Regions from separate parts of the Enterobacter sp. B79-1 genome, predicted to be linked through region 1. Evidence: riboswitches for the same ligand, from Rfam matches in the RefSeq annotation. Region 1 holds a riboswitch; each other region holds the start of a gene.

Region 1 (6,015 bases):
CAATCGCATCGGGGTCGTGGATAAATCCCGTCGGCACCCAGGACTCCTCAATCGAGACGGCGTCATCGTCAACGTAGCGAATACGCTTGAGCAGGAAAACCTCGCTCTCGGGGGGAATTGAAAGATGGTTCGCCACCTCTTCGGGACACTTCACCACCCGCTTGTTGACCCACAGCGTATTGGGTTTTTGACCGCGCAAGACCACCTGTTGAGAGAACCCGCGCGCCTCTTTCAGCGAATACTCGAAGATGTTATTGATTTGCGTGCCATAGCCACGGGAGCGCGTGACCACGCCCTCTTCCTCCAGCGCCTGCATCGCTTTACGCACGGTAATGCGCGACACGCCGGTTAACTGGCTCAGATCGCGCTCGCCGGGCAAAATATTCCCGTGCTCCAGCATGCCGATTCGCACTGCATTTTTTACCGTTTCGGCAAATTTCAGGTACAGCGGCGTGTTGTCCGGCGCGGCGATCCGTTCATTCAGTTGAGCGATTAACCGGGTATGCGCTTGTTCCATCTCTGTTTTCTCAGGCGTGGTGTTTCCTGCCAGTATACTGGGTTACCACCATGCATGAAAATGATGAACCGGCCCAATACCGTGACCGACTTCCAGAGTATCGGCTTTTGCCAGCGCCGCGGAGAGCCAGATTTTAGCTTCGCCCACCGTATCGGCCCAGCTGTCATGCCGTGGACGCAGCGCAGCCAGCGCGGCAGAGAGCGTGCAGCCCGTACCGTGGGTGTTTTTGGTCTGCACGCGCGGCGCGGTAAAACGCATTTCGCCGTCGCGGGTAAAGAGCCAGTCCGGGCTTTCGGCATCATCAAGATGACCGCCCTTCATCAGCACCGCGCCGCAGCCCATCGCCAGCAGCGCGTTCCCCTGCGCTTTCATTTCACGTTCGTTTTGCGCGTGCGGTGCACCCAACAGCGCGGCGGCTTCCGGCAGATTGGGCGTGATCAGCGCCACCTGCGGCAGCAGCTTTGTGCGCAGCGTCTCCACGGCGGAGGCAGAGAGCAGCGGGTCGCCACTTTTCGCCAGCATGACGGTATCCAGCACCACGTTTTGCACCTGATAACGCTTAAGCCGCTCGGCCACCGCTTCCACAATGTCCGTTTCGGCCAGCATGCCGATCTTAGTGGTATCAATGCGCACGTCGCTGAACACCGAATCCAGCTGCGCGGCAACAAAATCCGGCTCGATACGGTAGACCGACTGCACGCCGCGCGTGTTTTGCGCCACCAGCGCGGTAATGACGGAACAGCCATATGCGCCTAGCGCGGAGAAGGTTTTCAGGTCAGCCTGGATACCCGCGCCGCCGCTGGGATCGGTACCGGCAATGGTCAGAGCGTTAATCCGCTTCATGCCTGCTCCTCCAGCGTGTAGAGCGCATCCAGGAACGCGCTGGCAAAACTGCCCGGGCCACGAGACTGCGCAATAGCGATTGAGCCAGCTCGCTTCATCCATCCGCAGGCAGCGGCGACGTTATCCAGGCGATCACCCGGCAGCGAGCAGCTCGCTGCCACGACAGCCGAGAGCGCGCAACCGGTGCCCACCACGCGCGTCATCAGCGGGTCACCGCCCGTTACGGTACGCGTGCGCTGTCCATCGGTGATGTAATCCACTTCTCCCGTGACCACGACAATTGCATTCGTCTGACGCGCCAAAGCCTGCGCGGCAGGTACCGCGCTGGCTGCTGTGTCGGTGGTATCAACGCCGCGCCCGCCCGCGCTCATCCCTGCAAAGGCAAGGATTTCAGAGGCGTTACCGCGGATCGCGGCTGGTTTAAGGGAGAGAATTTGATGGCAAAAGCGGGTGCGGAACGCGAGCGCGCCAACGGCAACCGGGTCGAGCGTCCAGGGCTTACCCGCCGCCACCGCGCGTTCAATCGCCCGACGCATCGACTGGGCGCGCGGTGCGGTCAGCGTGCCAACGTTAATCAGCAGCGCATCGGCGATTTCAGCAAACTGCTCGGCCTCTTCGGCCTCAATCACCATCGCTGGCGATGCACCGAGAGCCAGCAACACGTTGGCAGTGAAGGTCTGTACAACATCGTTGGTCATACAGTGCGTGAGCGGGGAACGGGTTCGGAACTGATATAAAACGTGTAAATCGAGCAGGTCAGGCTGCATGGGTTCGCTCCTGCCTTGCGTGAAGAAGCGATGACCGGGAAGGCATCTGACTTCCCTACGCTGGCATTATCCAGATCAGGTAATACGGGTATTTCTCAGCCTTCAACGAAGAAGGGCACCCCGAGTCAAATAAATCAACTGCTTGTGATTAATTTATGCAATCAATCCGCGTTAAGGATACTAATGCCAGATGAAAAAATTGTAAACGCTAAATCTGGCTTTCAGAATCATCGTCGTTAGACGCATTATTAGTCTTGTTACTCTTTAAAATAATAACGGCCGTCAAACCCGCATTTTCAGCATATACAGCAACATTGCACAGAAACAGCTCTTTTCCTGATAAACAAAGACCTTTGAATGAAAGCGGATGCCCCCACCTAAAATCATAAGGCAATGTTTACATTAAATTTTTTAACATCTGACCACTTTAGCCTATTGGGCTTTAAGTGATCTTAATCAAAGTTTCAATTGTTACCTTACTGGATAGTCCATCACAGTTATTTCTCACAATCAGACAGAAAGCCACCTACGAGCGGTTTTCATTTTCAATATATGATTATCAGCATGTCAAAATATATTTTTATCTCTGCCACTTTATACCTGATGCTTATTTCTGTCGGTGTGTGGATTGGCATAATGTACGTTTCATATAATTTGTGTAGTTTATAAGGCAATAAAATGAAGAAGTTAATGATGATTGTTATAAGCGCGACTATGGCCGCGGCTCCGGCCTATGCGATTAATGCTCACTATCGCGCGCAGCTGGAGCGTTCCGGATGCACCCAAATTACCGATGGCGATGGTTCTTGCGATATCAACAAAACCAAGGCAGAAAACGCGGCGCAACACGATCAAACGAAAACCATTCACGATCCGATGCGTGAAGCCTCATTCTCGTCTGATACGGTTAACGCCACAATTTCAAACGGCTTTTTTAGCGCCACCCTTAACGGCAAGAAAGCGGCCGTAAAACGTCTCAATGCGACTTTCTACGAGATTCACGGCGAAGGCTTTGTTATATCGTTTAGCCTTGATGAGAACGGTATTACCGATGCCTCCTGGAATAAAACGAAAGGTCGCGACCACGGCATTTTGCAGGTCAGGCAGAAATAACGTGTTCAAGGAGGCCATCCGCCTCCTTTTTCATCAGCGAAAAGCACGATTTGTCACACTCTTTTCTTTACTTTTACAGTTCTGACAAAACCATCATAAGCGGCTGTTTTTATTGTGCATAAAGTGCAACTTTCTTTCTGGAAACGGGGATAACCCTCCCCCTGTGCCCTCTGTCACAAAACAGTAAACAAATTAACCATTGAGCCCCGTGGCAAAAGGCTCTATATTGGCGGCGTTTTTTTCAGGCCCCCATCTGTTTTTTAACTTTTTATTCAATCGTGGCTCATAACGAAGCGGCGGTTGTAGGAGTGATATGATGACGGATAAAGTCCGTATTGACACCGTAGATGCCCACAAAAGCAACGAAACCTATCTGGCCCGTCAGGCCGAGTTTGAATCTAACGTCAGGAGTTATCCGCGCAAACTGCCTTTAGCGATCACTAAAGCAGAAGGCGTGTGGATCACCGATGCAGATAATAAAGAATACCTTGACTGTTTAGCAGGCGCGGGGACCCTTGCGCTTGGCCATAACCATCCTGATGTGCTGAAAAGCATCCAAAATGTCATTACCAGCGGCTTGCCGTTACATACTCTGGATCTGACGACGCCTCTGAAAGACGCGTTTTCTGAATACCTGCTCTCTCTGCTGCCTGGTCAGGGCAAAGAGTACTGCCTGCAGTTCACCGGTCCATCCGGTGCTGACGCCGTTGAAGCGGCGCTGAAGCTGGCGAAAAAAGTGACCGGTCGTAGCGGTATCATCAGCTTCTCTGGTGGTTACCACGGTATGACCCACGGCGCACTGTCCGTGACCGGCAACCTGTCTCCGAAAGAAGCGGTTGACGGTATGATGCCAGAAGTCCAGTTCATGCCTTATCCGCACGAGTACCGTTGCCCGCTGGGTATCGGTGGTGAAGCGGGCGTGAAAGCGCTGACTTACTATTTTGATAACCTGATCAACGACGTTGAAAGCGGCGTGCGTAAACCTGCTGCGGTGATTCTGGAAGCCGTTCAGGGCGAAGGCGGCGTGAACCCGGCTCCGGCTGAGTGGCTGCAGCGCATCCGTAAAGTGACTCAGGAACACGGCATTCTGCTGATCCTCGATGAAGTTCAGGCTGGCTTTGCCCGTACCGGTAAATTCTTCGCCTTCGAACACGCGGGCATTGAGCCAGACATCATCGTGATGTCTAAAGCGGTCGGTGGCGGTCTGCCGCTGGCCGTGCTCGGTATCAAAAAGCAGTTCGATGCATGGGCACCAGGTCACCACACCGGTACCTTCCGCGGCAACCAGCTGGCGATGGCAACCGGTCTGACGACGCTGAAAATCCTGAAAGACCAGAATATCGCAGGCAAAGTGGCTGCACAGGGCGAATGGCTGAAAGGCCAGCTGAAAGAGATGGCGAAGCGCTACCCGGTGATCGGACACGTGCGCGGTCTGGGCATGATGATCGGTATTGAGATCGTTAAGCCACACGAAGCGGCTGACCACATGGGTTGCTTCCCTGGCGACGGCGAGCTGTCTGCACTGATTCAGAAGAAGTGCTTCGAAGCCGGTCTGATTCTGGAGCGTGGCGGTCGTAACGGTATCGTTCTGCGCCTGCTGCCGTCTCTGCTGATCAGCGATGAAGAGCTGAAAATCTTCCTGGATAAATTTGAGCAGGCACTGCTTGCTGCGGGCGTTCGCCCGGCGTAACCGGAGTTGTTGATTACGATGTCTGATTCAAACCCAATTTTGTTCTCCTCTGCGCAGAGCATTGAAGCTTACCAGCAGGCGATTGAACAAAGCACTCAGGCTGTGATGCAGTGGCTGAAACAGCCTGAGATGTACCAGGGCAAAACGGTCGCGGAACTTCGCGACCGTATTAAGCTGGATTTCAACCCGAAAGGGCTGGGCAACGAAGCGGCGATTGAACGCGCCGTGGAGTTCTTCCTGAAAGACAGTTTGTCCGTTCATCACCCGCAGTGTGTGGCGCACCTGCACTGCCCAAGCCTGGTCGTAAGCCAGGCGGCGGAAGTGCTGATCAACGCCACTAACCAGAGTATGGACTCCTGGGATCAAAGCCCGTCCGCAACCATTATCGAGATCAAACTGATCGAGTGGCTGCGTACCCGCGTGGGTTATCAGGCTGGCGACGCCGGTGTCTTCACCAGCGGCGGTACCCAGAGCAACCTGATGGGCCTGATGCTGGCGCGCGATGCGTTCTTCGCCCGTCTGGGTCACTCCGTTCAGCAGGATGGCCTGGTAGGCGATCTGCGCAAAATTCGCGTGCTGTGCTCTGAGAACGCCCACTTCTCCGTGCAGAAAAACATGGCGCTGATGGGTCTGGGCTACCAGTCCGTGGTGCAGGTGAAAACTGACGAATTCTCCCGCATGGATCTGACCGATCTGGCGGCGAAAATTGAGCAGTGCAACGCGAACGGCGAGCAGATTCTGGCGATCGTCGCGACGGCAGGTACCACCGATGCCGGTGCTATCGACCCGCTGCGTGCCATTGCTGAACTGGCAGCGAAGCAGAACATCTGGGTACATGTTGATGCGGCCTGGGGCGGCGCGCTGCTGATGTCCGAGCAGTATCGTCACTACCTGGACGGCATTGAGCTGGTGGATTCCATTACCCTGGACTTCCACAAGCAGTTCTTCCAGACCATCAGCTGCGGCGCGTTCCTGCTAAAAGAAGCGCGTCACTATGAGCTGATGCGCTATCAGGCGGCTTACCTGAACTCTGAGTTCGACGAAGAAGCGGGCGTGCCTAACCTGGTGTCCAAATCTCTGCAGAC
Region 2 (6,015 bases), on a different contig from region 1:
TAAAGACGTGGCCTTCACCCTGGCCGAAACCAGACAGTATAGTCGACACTTCTTCTTCAATGCGGGCGGGCTGAGCATAGAGCATGGACGGATCCATATTTCCCTGCAGCGCCACTTTGTCGCCCACGCGACGGCGCGCATCGGCGATATCGGTGGTCCAGTCGAGGCCCAGCGCGTCACAGCCGGTCGCCGCCATCGCTTCCAGCCACTGACCGCCACCTTTGGTGAACAGCGTCACCGGCACGCGGCGGCCTTCATTTTCCCGCAGCAGACCGTCGACGATTTTGTGCATGTAATACAGGGAGAACTGCTGATAATCGCGTCCGGTCAGCACGCCGCCCCAGGTATCGAAAATCATCACCGACTGCGCACCGGCTTTAATCTGCGCGTTCAGATAGAGCGTGACGCTCTTCGCCAGCTTGTCGAGCAGCGCATGCAGCGCCAGCGGCTCGGCGTACATCATCTTTTTAATCATGGTGAAGGCTTTGCTGCTGCCCCCTTCCACCATATAGGTCGCCAGCGTCCACGGGCTGCCGGAGAAGCCAATCAGCGGCACTTCGCCTTTCAGCTCGCGGCGGATGGTGCGTACGGCGTTCATCACGTAGCCCAGCTCGCCTTCCGGATCGGGGATCGGCAGCTTATCCACGTCGGCTTTGCTTTTGATTGGGGAGGTGAAACGCGGACCTTCACCGGTTTCGAAGTACAGGCCAAGGCCCATTGCATCCGGAATGGTCAGAATATCCGAGAAGAGGATCGCAGCATCCAGCGGGAAGCGGCGCAGCGGCTGGAGCGTGACTTCGCAGGCCAGCTCGGCGTTTTTGCACAGCGACATAAAATCGCCCGCCTGCGCGCGCGTGGCTTTGTACTCTGGCAGATAGCGTCCCGCCTGGCGCATCATCCACACCGGGGTGACATCAACGGGCTGGCGCAGCAGCGCACGCAGATAACGATCGTTCTTCAGTTCGGTCATTTTTGCAGTTCCTTAAGCGTCATGGCCTCAGTGTAACACTACTCATACTCGGCCCGACACATCGCCACGGTATCTTCTATCAGCCGACGCGCCACGGTGCCCGGCGGAGGCAACAGCGGTAAATCGTCATAGCGATACCAGTTCGCTTCCAGCAGCTCTTTCTGATCGATAACGATCTCGCCGCTATCGTATTCCGCCATAAACGCGGTCATCAGCGACATCGGGAACGGCCAGGGCTGGGAGGTGACGTAGCGCAGGTTCTTCACCTTAATACTGCTCTCTTCCATCACCTCGCGCGCCACCGCCTGCTCCAGCGTTTCGCCTACTTCGACGAACCCGGCCAGCACGGTGTGAATGCCGTTGCGATGACGAGTATGCTGCGCCAGCAGGATGGAATCCTCCCGACGGATAGCGACGATAATGCAGGGTGCAATCTGAGGATAGTAGCGCTCGCGGCAGTGGCTGCAGAGCATCGCCCACTCGGTTTTGCTCGGGTGCATGGTATGACCGCAGTAGCCGCAGTATTTATGCGAGCGGTAAAACTCCGCCAGCTGCACGCCGCGCCCCGCCAGCTGGAACAGCCCGACATCCTGATCCAGCACCTGCCGCACAGACCCCATATCCTGGCGACGCGCTTGTTGGATCAACCACACCGGCTCGCCCTGCCACTCGCCGATCCACAGCGCGGTTTGTCCGACAAGATCGAACGTTTCCGCCGTGCCGTGAGGGATTTCCCCGGCGGGCAGCCATAATTTTTGTTCGTGACTGACGATCCACCAACCCAGATCTGATTTTTCAATAATACGATCCATATCTATTGCACTACCTTCGCTTCACTGACATGTTGTTAGCATTGTGGTTACATTTTGGATAAGCAGATTCAATCCTAAACCTTGCGGAGTCGACCATGTTAAACCAGCTAGAAAGCCTGACTGAGCGCGTTAGAGGAAGTAACAAACTGGTGGATCGCTGGCTACACGTGCGCAAGCATCTACTCGTGGCTTATTACAATCTGGTCGGTATTAAGCCTGGCAAAGAATCGTTCATGCGGCTGAATGAAAAAGCGCTGGATGATTTTTGCCAGAGCCTGGTCGACTACCTGTCCGACGGCCATTTCAATATTTATGAACGCATTATCCGCGAAATGGAAGGGACAACACCGTATTTAGCGGCCAGCAAACTCTATCCGCTGCTGGAAGCCAACACCCAGCAGATCATGGATTACTACGATTCCACGCTCGAAAACGCCATCGATCACGATAACTATCTTGAGTTTCAGCAGGCGCTGTCCGATCTCGGTGAAGCGCTGGAGGAGCGATTCACGCTGGAAGATAAGCTGATCGCCCTCGTGCTGGACAATGACGTGAATACCAGCAATGAAGAGAACGTCGCGCGCCCTGCTTGAGTTCTTAATCGTTAACGAGTAATTTACAACCATTCGCCCCTCTCACGAGGGGGATTTTTCTTGTCGGAGTGCCCAGTGTGAAAGCACGGGCTGAGACCGTTAATTCGGGATCCGCGGAACCTGATCAGGCTAATACCTGCGAAGGGAACAAGAGTCACACAGCTGTTGTATCGCCTGAGGGCGATCCTCTCTTGCTTCATCCGTCGTCTGACAAGCCATGTCCTTCACTTTGGAATGAGCTATGTCTACTGCAAAACTGACCCGCCGCGAACAGCGCGCACAGGCCCAACACTTCATCGACACCCTGGAAGGCACTGCTTTCCCGAACTCTAAACGTATCTACATTTCCGGCTCGCAGGCCGATATTCGCGTCCCGATGCGTGAGATCCAGCTCAGCCCGACGCTTATCGGCGGCAGCAAAGAGGATCCGCAGTTCGAAGACAACGAAGCCGTGCCGGTATACGACACCTCCGGCCCGTATGGCGATCCCAATGTGGCAATTAACGTCCAGCAGGGTCTGGCAAAGCTGCGCCAGCCGTGGATTGACGCGCGTAATGACAGCGAAGCGCTAAACGAGCAAAGCTCTGCTTACACCAAAGAACGCCTGGCCGACGACGGTTTGGACGAGTTGCGCTTTACCGGCCTGCTGACGCCAAAACGTGCTAAAGCGGGCAAATGCGTGACCCAGCTGCACTACGCGCGCCAGGGCATCGTCACGCCGGAGATGGAGTTCATCGCCATCCGCGAAAACATGGGTCGCGAGCGCATCCGTAGCGAAATACTGCGCTATCAGCATCCGGGCGAAGGCTTTGGCGCTCGTCTGCCGGAGAACATCACGCCGGAATTTGTGCGTGACGAAGTGGCTGCCGGTCGCGCCATTATCCCCGCCAACATCAACCACCCGGAATCCGAGCCGATGATTATTGGCCGCAACTTCCTGGTGAAGGTCAACGCTAACATCGGCAACTCGGCCGTGACCTCCTCCATCGAAGAAGAGGTGGAAAAGCTGGTCTGGTCCACGCGCTGGGGTGCGGACACGGTAATGGACCTCTCCACCGGCCGCTATATTCACGAAACCCGCGAGTGGATCCTGCGTAACAGCCCGGTACCGATTGGCACCGTACCGATTTATCAGGCGCTGGAGAAGGTCAACGGTATTGCCGAAGACCTCACCTGGGAAGCGTTCCGCGACACGCTGCTGGAGCAGGCGGAACAGGGCGTGGACTACTTCACCATTCACGCGGGCGTGCTGCTGCGCTACGTGCCGATGACGGCGAAACGCCTGACCGGCATCGTCTCGCGCGGCGGTTCCATCATGGCGAAGTGGTGCCTTTCCCATCATCAGGAAAACTTCCTCTACGAACACTTCCGCGAGATCTGTGAAATCTGCGCCGCGTACGACGTGTCGCTGTCACTGGGCGACGGCTTGCGTCCGGGCTCTATTCGCGACGCGAATGACGAAGCGCAGTTTGCCGAGCTGCACACGCTGGGCGAGCTGACCAAAATCGCCTGGGAATACGACGTGCAGGTGATGATTGAAGGCCCAGGCCATGTGCCGATGCAGATGATCCGCCGCAATATGACCGAGGAGCTGGAGCACTGCCACGAAGCGCCGTTCTACACGCTGGGGCCACTGACAACCGACATCGCGCCGGGCTATGACCACTTCACGTCAGGCATTGGGGCGGCGATGATCGGCTGGTTCGGCTGCGCCATGCTCTGCTACGTGACGCCGAAAGAGCACCTCGGCCTGCCTAACAAAGAGGACGTTAAGCAGGGGCTGATTACCTACAAGATTGCCGCCCACGCGGCGGATTTGGCGAAAGGCCACCCGGGCGCGCAAATCCGCGATAACGCCATGTCGAAGGCACGCTTTGAATTTCGCTGGGAAGACCAGTTCAACCTGGCGCTGGACCCGTTCACCGCGCGCGCCTATCACGACGAGACCCTGCCGCAGGAATCGGGCAAAGTCGCGCACTTCTGCTCCATGTGCGGGCCAAAATTCTGCTCGATGAAAATCAGCCAGGAGGTGCGCGACTACGCCGCCGCGCAAACCATTGAAGTGGGTATGGCGGACATGTCAGAAACCTTCCGCGCCAAAGGCGGCGAAATCTACCTCAAAAAAGAGGAGGCGTAATGTACCAGCCCGATTTTCCCCCGGTGCCCTTCCGCTTAGGGCTTTATCCGGTGGTGGACAGCGTGGAGTGGATAGAGCGCCTGCTGAAGGCTGGCGTTCGCACTCTCCAGCTGCGCATCAAAGATAAACGCGATGATGAGGTGGAAGCCGATGTGGTTGCCGCCGTCGCGCTTGGGCGTCGACATAACGCCCGCCTGTTTATCAACGACTACTGGCGGCTGGCCGTTAAGCACCAGGCGTATGGCGTGCATCTGGGCCAGGAGGACCTGGAAACAACGGATCTGAGCGCTATCCGTGTAGCCGGGTTACGCCTTGGCGTTTCAACGCATGATGACATGGAGATCGACGTGGCGCTGGCGGCCCGTCCCTCTTACATCGCGCTGGGTCACGTCTTCCCGACGCAAACCAAGCAGATGCCCTCCGCACCGCAGGGGCTGACGCAGCTGGCGAGTCATGTGAAACGCCTTGCCGATTACCCTACCGTCGCCATCGGCGGGATCAGTCTTGAACGTGCCCCGTCGGTGCTGGAGACCGGCGTCGGCAGTATCGCCGTCGTCAGCGCCATCACCCGGGCCGCAGACTGGCAGGCCGCGACCGCACAGCTGTTACAACTGGCAGGAGCAGGTGATGAACGATCGTGATTTTATGCGCTACAGCCGTCAGATCCTGCTGGAGGATATCGCCATCGACGGACAGCAAAAACTGCTCGCCAGCCGGGTGCTGATTGTCGGTCTGGGCGGCTTAGGCGCGCCCGCCGCGCTTTATCTGGCGGGTGCGGGCGTCGGCACGCTGGTGCTTGCCGACGACGACGAGGTACATATCAGCAACCTGCAGCGGCAAATTCTTTTCACCATGGAGGATATCGACCAACCTAAAGCGCAGATCACCCGGCAGCGGCTGAACCAGCTTAACCCGGACATCGAGCTGATTGCCCTGCAGGAGCGGCTCGGTGGTGAACGCCTGCAGCGTGAAGTTGCCCTTGCCGACGTGGTGCTGGACTGCACGGACAATATGGCGACGCGTCAGGCGATTAACGCCGTCTGTGTGGCACATAACACGCCGCTTATCACCGCCAGCGCGGTCGGTTTCGGGGGACAGATGATGGTCCTGACGCCTCCGTGGGCGCAGGGCTGCTATCGCTGCCTGTGGCCGGACGATGCCGAGCCAGAGCGTAACTGCCGCACCGCAGGCATTCTCGGTCCAGTCGTTGGTATGATGGGCACGCTGCAGGCACTGGAGGCCATCAAGCTGCTCAGCGGCATGGAGACGGAACGTAATACGCTGCGGCTGTTTGATGCCCGCTCAAGCGGCTGGCGCCATCTGGCCTTGCACCGCGCCAGCGGCTGCCCGGTATGCGGAGGCCGCGATGCGCATTCTGTTTAACGATGAGCCAATGAAGTGCGATGACGGACTTACCGTTGCCGTGCTGCTCGAAAGGCTACGCCAGCTCAAGCCGGGAACGGCGCTGGCGCTCAATCAACAGATCCTGCCGCGCGAGCAGTG
Region 3 (6,015 bases), on a different contig from region 1:
CACTTCATCGGGAAGGATTATTGTCCTAATATAGGGATTAATAAATTGCTGGTTTTTTGTCAGGAGTTCCCCTTTTATGCCTTCTGGTCGTCTGCAACAACAATTTATCCGCCTCTGGCAATGCTGCGAGGGGCAATCGCAGGAGACCACGCTGAACGAGCTGGCTGACCTGCTCAACTGTTCGCGCCGACACATGCGCACGCTGCTCAACACCATGCAGCAGCAGGGCTGGCTAAACTGGGAAGCCGAAGCGGGACGCGGCAAGCGCTCGCGCCTGACGTTCCTCTATACCGGCCTGGCGCTGCAGCAGCAGCGGGCGGAAGATCTTCTGGAGCAGGACCGCATCGAGCAGCTGGTACAGCTGGTGGGCGACAAAGCCGCCGTGCGCCAGATGCTGGTTTCCCATCTGGGGCGCAGCTTTCGTCAGGGCCGCCATATTCTGCGGGTGCTTTACTACCGTCCAATGAAAAATCTATTGCCCGGCACGGCGTTACGGCGATCTGAAACCCATATGGCCCGGCAAATCTTCAGCGGGCTGACGCGGATAAATGAGGAAAACGGGGAACTGGAAGCCGATATCGCGCACCACTGGCAGCAACTCTCTTCACTCCACTGGCGCTTCTTTTTACGCCCCGGCATCCATTTTCATCATGGCCGCGAGCTGGAAATGAGCGACGTCATCTCTTCTCTGGAACGCGCCCGCAAGCTCCCCCTCTACTCACATATTTCGCGCGTCCACTCCCCTACGGCGTGGACGCTGGATATTGAACTGTCGCAGCAGGATAAGTGGCTCCCCTGGCTGCTGGGCTATGTGCCGTCGATGATTTTGCCCGGCGAGTGGGAATCGCTGAATAATTTCGCCAGCCAGCCAATTGGTACCGGCCCTTATGCCGTCTCCCGAAACAACAGCAACCAGCTGAAGATCCGCGCCTTTGATGACTATTTTGGCTATCGGGCGCTGATCGACGAAGTGAACGTGTGGGTATTACCGGATCTCAACGAAGACCTGAGCTGCGGGCTAACGCTGGAAGGGCCGACGACAGGCGAAAAGGCCGTCGAGAGCCGCCTTGAAGAGGGCTGTTATTATCTGCTGTTTGACCGCCGCACCCATCGCGGCGCAAATCCTCAGGTGCGTGAGTGGATCAGCCACATTCTGGCCCCCGCGAATCTGATTTATCATGCCGACGTTCAGTATCAGGCCTGGTGGTTCCCGGCCTACGGCCTGCTTCCACGCTGGCACCACGCTCGTCCAGCGCGTAGCGAAAAGCCTGCAGGGCTGGAGTCCATCACCCTGACCTACTACCGCGAGCATGTGGAGCATCGTTTTATCGCAAGAATCATGGCCCGACTGCTGGCGGCCGAAGGGGTAACGCTGGAGGTCAAAGAAGTTGACTATGACGAATGGCACCAGGGAGATATCACCAGTGATATCTGGCTGAACAGCGCCAACTTCACCCTGCCGCTCGATTTCTCGCTCTTCTCGCACCTGTATGAAGTCCCGCTGATCCAGCACTGCATCGATCGAGACTGGCAGCAGGACGCCGCCTTGTGGCGCGCGGGCGAGATGAATTTAGCCACGTGGTGCCAGGCGTTACTTGCCGAACAGGCGATCGTGCCGCTGATCCACCACTGGCTGATGATCCAGGGACAGCGCAGCATGCGCGGCCTGCGGATGAATACCCTGGGCTGGTTTGATTTTAAATCCGCCTGGTTTGCACCGCCGGAGCCATAACGCTTTCGTAATATTCACCAAATCATTACAATAGCGCCGTTCTCAACGGGGTGCTGCATCACTGATGTGCGCTGAGATAATACCCGTCGAACCTGATCCGGATAACGCCGGCGAAGGGATTTGAGGCTGTCGCTCAAAATCCTTTGCCACTCAACTTTGAGGTGCAAAGTGTTAAAAAAAGTTCTCCCCCTGCTGGCGCTGTTTGCGCTGCCTGCTTTTGCGAAGCCCGTCCTGACGGTCTACACCTATGACTCCTTCTCTGCCGACTGGGGCCCTGGCCCGGTAGTCAAAAAAGCCTTTGAAGCCGACTGCAACTGCGAGCTGAAGTTCGTGGCGCTGGAAGATGGCGTGTCGCTGCTCAACCGTCTGCGCATGGAAGGGAAAAACAGTAAGGCCGACGTGGTGCTCGGGCTGGATAACAACCTGCTGGACGCCGCCTCGCAAACCAAACTGTTTGCCAAAAGCGGCGTCGCGGCAGATGCCGTTAACGTGCCGGGCGGCTGGAAAAACGACACCTTTGTGCCGTTCGATTACGGCTACTTTGCTTTTGTTTACGACAAAAATAAGCTGAAAAACCCGCCGACGAGCCTGAAAGAGCTGGTGGAAAGTGACCAGAAATGGCGCGTGATTTATGAAGATCCGCGCACCAGCACGCCGGGCCTGGGCCTGCTGCTGTGGATGCAAAAAGTCTACGGGGATAACGCGCCGGAAGCGTGGCAGAAACTGGCCGCCAAAACCGTCACCGTGACCAAAGGCTGGAGCGAAGCCTATGGCCTGTTCCTGAAAGGCGAAAGCGATCTGGTGCTGAGCTACACCACCTCTCCGGCCTACCACATTATCGCCGAGAAGAAAGATAACTATGCTGCCGCTGATTTTGCTGAAGGGCACTATCTGCAGGTGGAAGTCGCCGCGCGTACCGCCGCCAGCAAGCAGCCGGAGCTGGCAGAGAAGTTCCTGAAGTTCATGGTTTCACCGGCGTTCCAGAATGCGATTCCCGCAGGCAACTGGATGTATCCGGTCACTAACGTTGCGCTGCCAGCAGGTTTCGATCGGTTGACCAAACCAACAACCTCGCTGGAATTTACGCCGCAGCAGGTCGCCGCGCAGCGTGCCGCATGGGTAAGTGAATGGCAACGCGCCGTCAGCCGTTGATTCCCGGCTGGTTAATCCCCGGTCTGCTCGCCGCCCTGCTGATGGTGGCGGTCAGCCTGGGGGCATTCCTTGCACTGTGGTTTAACGCGCCGGAGAGTGACCTGCTCGCCCTCTGGCACGACAGCTACCTCTGGCACGTGATCCGGTTCTCCTTCTGGCAGGCGTTTCTTTCTGCCCTGCTCTCGGTGATCCCGGCCATTTTTCTTGCGCGAGCACTGTATCGGCGGCGTTTTCCCGGCAGGCAGGCGCTGCTGCGCCTATGCGCCATGACGCTGATCCTGCCGGTGCTGGTAGCCGTATTTGGCATCCTGAGCGTGTACGGCCGCCAGGGCTGGCTGGCCTCGCTCTTTGCGTTGTCAGGGCTAGAGTGGACCTTCTCCCCCTACGGGCTGAAGGGTATTCTGCTCGCGCACGTCTTTTTCAATATGCCGATGGCGACGCGCCTCTTTTTACAGGCGCTGGAAAACATACCCGGCGAACAGCGCCAGATTGCCGCCCAGCTAGGTATGCGCGGCGCGTCTTTCTTCCGCTTCGTGGAATGGCCGTGGCTGCGCCGCCAGATCCCACCCGTGGCGGCATTAATCTTCATGCTCTGCTTCGCCAGCTTTGCCACCGTGCTGTCACTCGGCGGCGGGCCGCAGGCCACCACCATCGAGCTGGCGATCTACCAGGCGCTGAGTTACGACTACGATCCGGGCCGCGCCGCGCTGCTGGCGATGGTGCAGATGATTTGCTGCCTCGCGCTGGTGCTGCTCAGCCAGCGGCTGAGTAAAGCCCTTCCTCCCGGCAGTAATCAGATAGCAGGCTGGCGCGATCCGCAGGATAGCCTGCACAGCCGCGTCATCGATTTTATCCTGATTGCGTTGGCGCTCCTGCTATTGCTGCCGCCGCTTCTGGCCGTTATCGTTGACGGACTGAACCTCAATCTTGTGTCCGTGTTGCAACAGCCCGTGCTCTGGCAGGCAACCTGGACCTCGGTACGCATAGCGCTGGCTGCCGGGCTGTTGTGCGTCATACTGACCATGATGCTGCTGTGGAGCAGCCGCGAACTCTACGCGCGTCAGGCCCGTAAGGCCGGGCAAATGCTGGAGCTGACGGGTATGTTGATTCTGGCGATGCCGGGCATCGTGCTCGCGACGGGCTTCTTCCTGCTGTTCAACAGCACCATCGGCCTGCCGGAAAGCGCCGACGGCATTGTGATTTTCACCAACGCACTGATGGCTATTCCTTACGCGCTCAAAGTGCTGGAAAACCCGATGCGCGACGTGAACAGCCGCTACGGTTTGCTGTGTCAGTCGCTGGGCATGCAGGGCTGGCAGCGGCTGAAAGTGGTGGAACTCCGCGCCCTGAAACGTCCGCTCGCCCAGGCGCTGGCCTTTGCCTGCGTACTGTCGATTGGGGATTTTGGCGTGGTGGCGCTCTTCGGTAATGAAGACTTCCGCACCCTGCCGTTCTGGCTTTACCAGCAAATTGGCTCCTACCGCAGCCAGGATGGGGCCGTCACGGCACTCTTACTGCTGCTGCTGTGCTTTGCGTTATTCACCGTTATCGAAAAACTTCCGGGGCGCGATGTTAGAACTGACTGATGTAACCTGGCTTTATCAGCATCTGCCGATGCGCTTCACGCTCTCCGTGCGTCAGGGGGAGATGATCGCCGTACTTGGCCCAAGCGGCGCGGGGAAAAGTACGCTGCTTAATTTGATTGCCGGTTTTCTGCAACCGGCGAGCGGATCGATAGTGATTGAAAACCGGGACCATACCCGAACCCCGCCGGCAAAGCGTCCGGTCTCAATGCTGTTTCAGGAAAACAATCTCTTTAACCATCTGACGGTGCGACAAAACATCGCGCTGGGGATGCATCCGGGACTCAAGCTGACCGACGCCCAGCGCCAAAAGCTGGAGAGTATTGCCGCGCAAATGGGGATCACCGAGTTCATCGACAGGCTGCCGGGTGAGCTTTCCGGCGGCCAGCGTCAGCGCGTGGCGCTGGCACGCTGTCTGGTGCGCGCGCAGCCGGTGCTGCTGCTGGATGAACCCTTCTCTGCGCTCGATCCTGCGCTGCGTCAGGAGATGCTCGCCCTGGTGCAGGACGTCTGCCAGCGCCAGCAGCTGACGATGCTGATGGTGTCGCACAGTATTGAGGATGCCGCGCGGATTGCGCCGCGATCGGTGGTCATTGCCGAAGGGCGTATTTTGTGGGATGGGAAAACAGAAGAACTGCTGAGTGGTAAAGCGGGGGCGTCTTCACTTTTGGGTATTCGTGCGGTCTGATGCCCTCACCCTGGCCCTCTCCCACCGGGAGAGGGAAAACACCTTAACGGCTCACCACTTTTAATAAAATCTCGCCATACACCGGCATCAGCGGGTGGCGGATCAGCGCCACCAGCGCCACGACAGCCACACCCAGCGTCAGCGGGGCCAGCCAGAGCAGGCGAGTGCGCGGGAGATAACGCGTCAGGCGATCGACGTTGGCTTTCGCGCTGCGCCATAGCCGCCAGCAGAGCCAGACCGCCAGCCACAGCAGTACCGCCGTGCCCAGCAGCAGCCACTTAAACTCGCCGCTTTGCATTCCGTCAGGAATATCAATTGCCGCTCCGGCCAGGATGCCGGGCAGGAAGTAAAACGGCGGCCAGAAGACACAGCCGATAATGTTCGGCACCACGAATTTCGCAACGGGCAGATCCAGCATCCCCGCCACCATTGGCACCAGCGGACGCGTTGGCCCGACAAAGCGGCCGACGAGGATGGTGAACATGCTGTGCTGATGCAGCGCGTGCTCGGTTTTATCCAGCAGCGCCTTGTTCTTTTTCATAAATGACCAACGGTGCAGCGGCTTTTTAAAGCGCCAGCCCAGCCAGAAGGAGATCCAGTCGCCCAGCAAACAGCCGACGATACCGGCCATCCATGCCTGCCAGAAATTAACCTCACCGCTGCCGATAAGTGCGCCAAGCCCCGCCATCATCACGGTGCCGGGCAGGATCAGCCCAACCAGCGCCAGCGATTCCAGAAACGCCACCAGCGCCACGGCGATGAGCGAGTACATAACGGACTGGGTAATAAAGTGTTCCAGCAATGCCTGCATAACTATTCCGGTCAGAAAACGAATCAGCGATTCTGCTTAGCGCCCCGCA

What was found. A riboswitch is a leader RNA that binds a small molecule or an ion and turns the genes downstream of it on or off. The one in region 1 is predicted to bind thiamine pyrophosphate.
Region 2: it holds a riboswitch for thiamine pyrophosphate, as region 1 does, so the genes downstream of both, thiC (phosphomethylpyrimidine synthase ThiC) here and thiM (hydroxyethylthiazole kinase) in region 1, are expected to answer to the same signal.
Region 3: it holds a riboswitch for thiamine pyrophosphate, as region 1 does, so the genes downstream of both, thiB (thiamine ABC transporter substrate binding subunit) here and thiM (hydroxyethylthiazole kinase) in region 1, are expected to answer to the same signal.

The regions. Positions count from the first base shown of each region.
Region 1 covers NZ_JBYAZJ010000002.1:177,274-183,288, reverse strand. The annotation lists gene AC2T6E_RS08680 (GntR family transcriptional regulator) at 1-517, opposite strand, end outside; gene thiD (bifunctional hydroxymethylpyrimidine kinase/phosphomethylpyrimidine kinase) at 560-1,360, opposite strand; gene thiM (hydroxyethylthiazole kinase) at 1,357-2,127, opposite strand; TPP riboswitch at 2,163-2,260, opposite strand; gene AC2T6E_RS08665 (hypothetical protein) at 2,806-3,240, shown strand; gene AC2T6E_RS08660 (diaminobutyrate--2-oxoglutarate transaminase) at 3,554-4,930, shown strand; gene AC2T6E_RS08655 (pyridoxal phosphate-dependent decarboxylase family protein) at 4,949-6,015, shown strand, end outside.
Region 2 covers NZ_JBYAZJ010000013.1:17,240-23,254, reverse strand. The annotation lists gene hemE (uroporphyrinogen decarboxylase) at 1-970, opposite strand, end outside; gene nudC (NAD(+) diphosphatase) at 1,009-1,782, opposite strand; gene AC2T6E_RS22240 (Rsd/AlgQ family anti-sigma factor) at 1,878-2,375, shown strand; TPP riboswitch at 2,430-2,539, shown strand; gene thiC (phosphomethylpyrimidine synthase ThiC) at 2,617-4,512, shown strand; gene thiE (thiamine phosphate synthase) at 4,512-5,153, shown strand; gene thiF (thiazole biosynthesis adenylyltransferase ThiF) at 5,140-5,895, shown strand; gene thiS (sulfur carrier protein ThiS) at 5,879-6,015, shown strand, end outside.
Region 3 covers NZ_JBYAZJ010000003.1:152,784-158,798, forward strand. The annotation lists gene sgrR (HTH-type transcriptional regulator SgrR) at 77-1,732, shown strand; TPP riboswitch at 1,769-1,869, shown strand; gene thiB (thiamine ABC transporter substrate binding subunit) at 1,901-2,884, shown strand; gene thiP (thiamine/thiamine pyrophosphate ABC transporter permease ThiP) at 2,860-4,470, shown strand; gene thiQ (thiamine ABC transporter ATP-binding protein ThiQ) at 4,454-5,155, shown strand; gene AC2T6E_RS11130 (DedA family protein) at 5,199-5,966, opposite strand.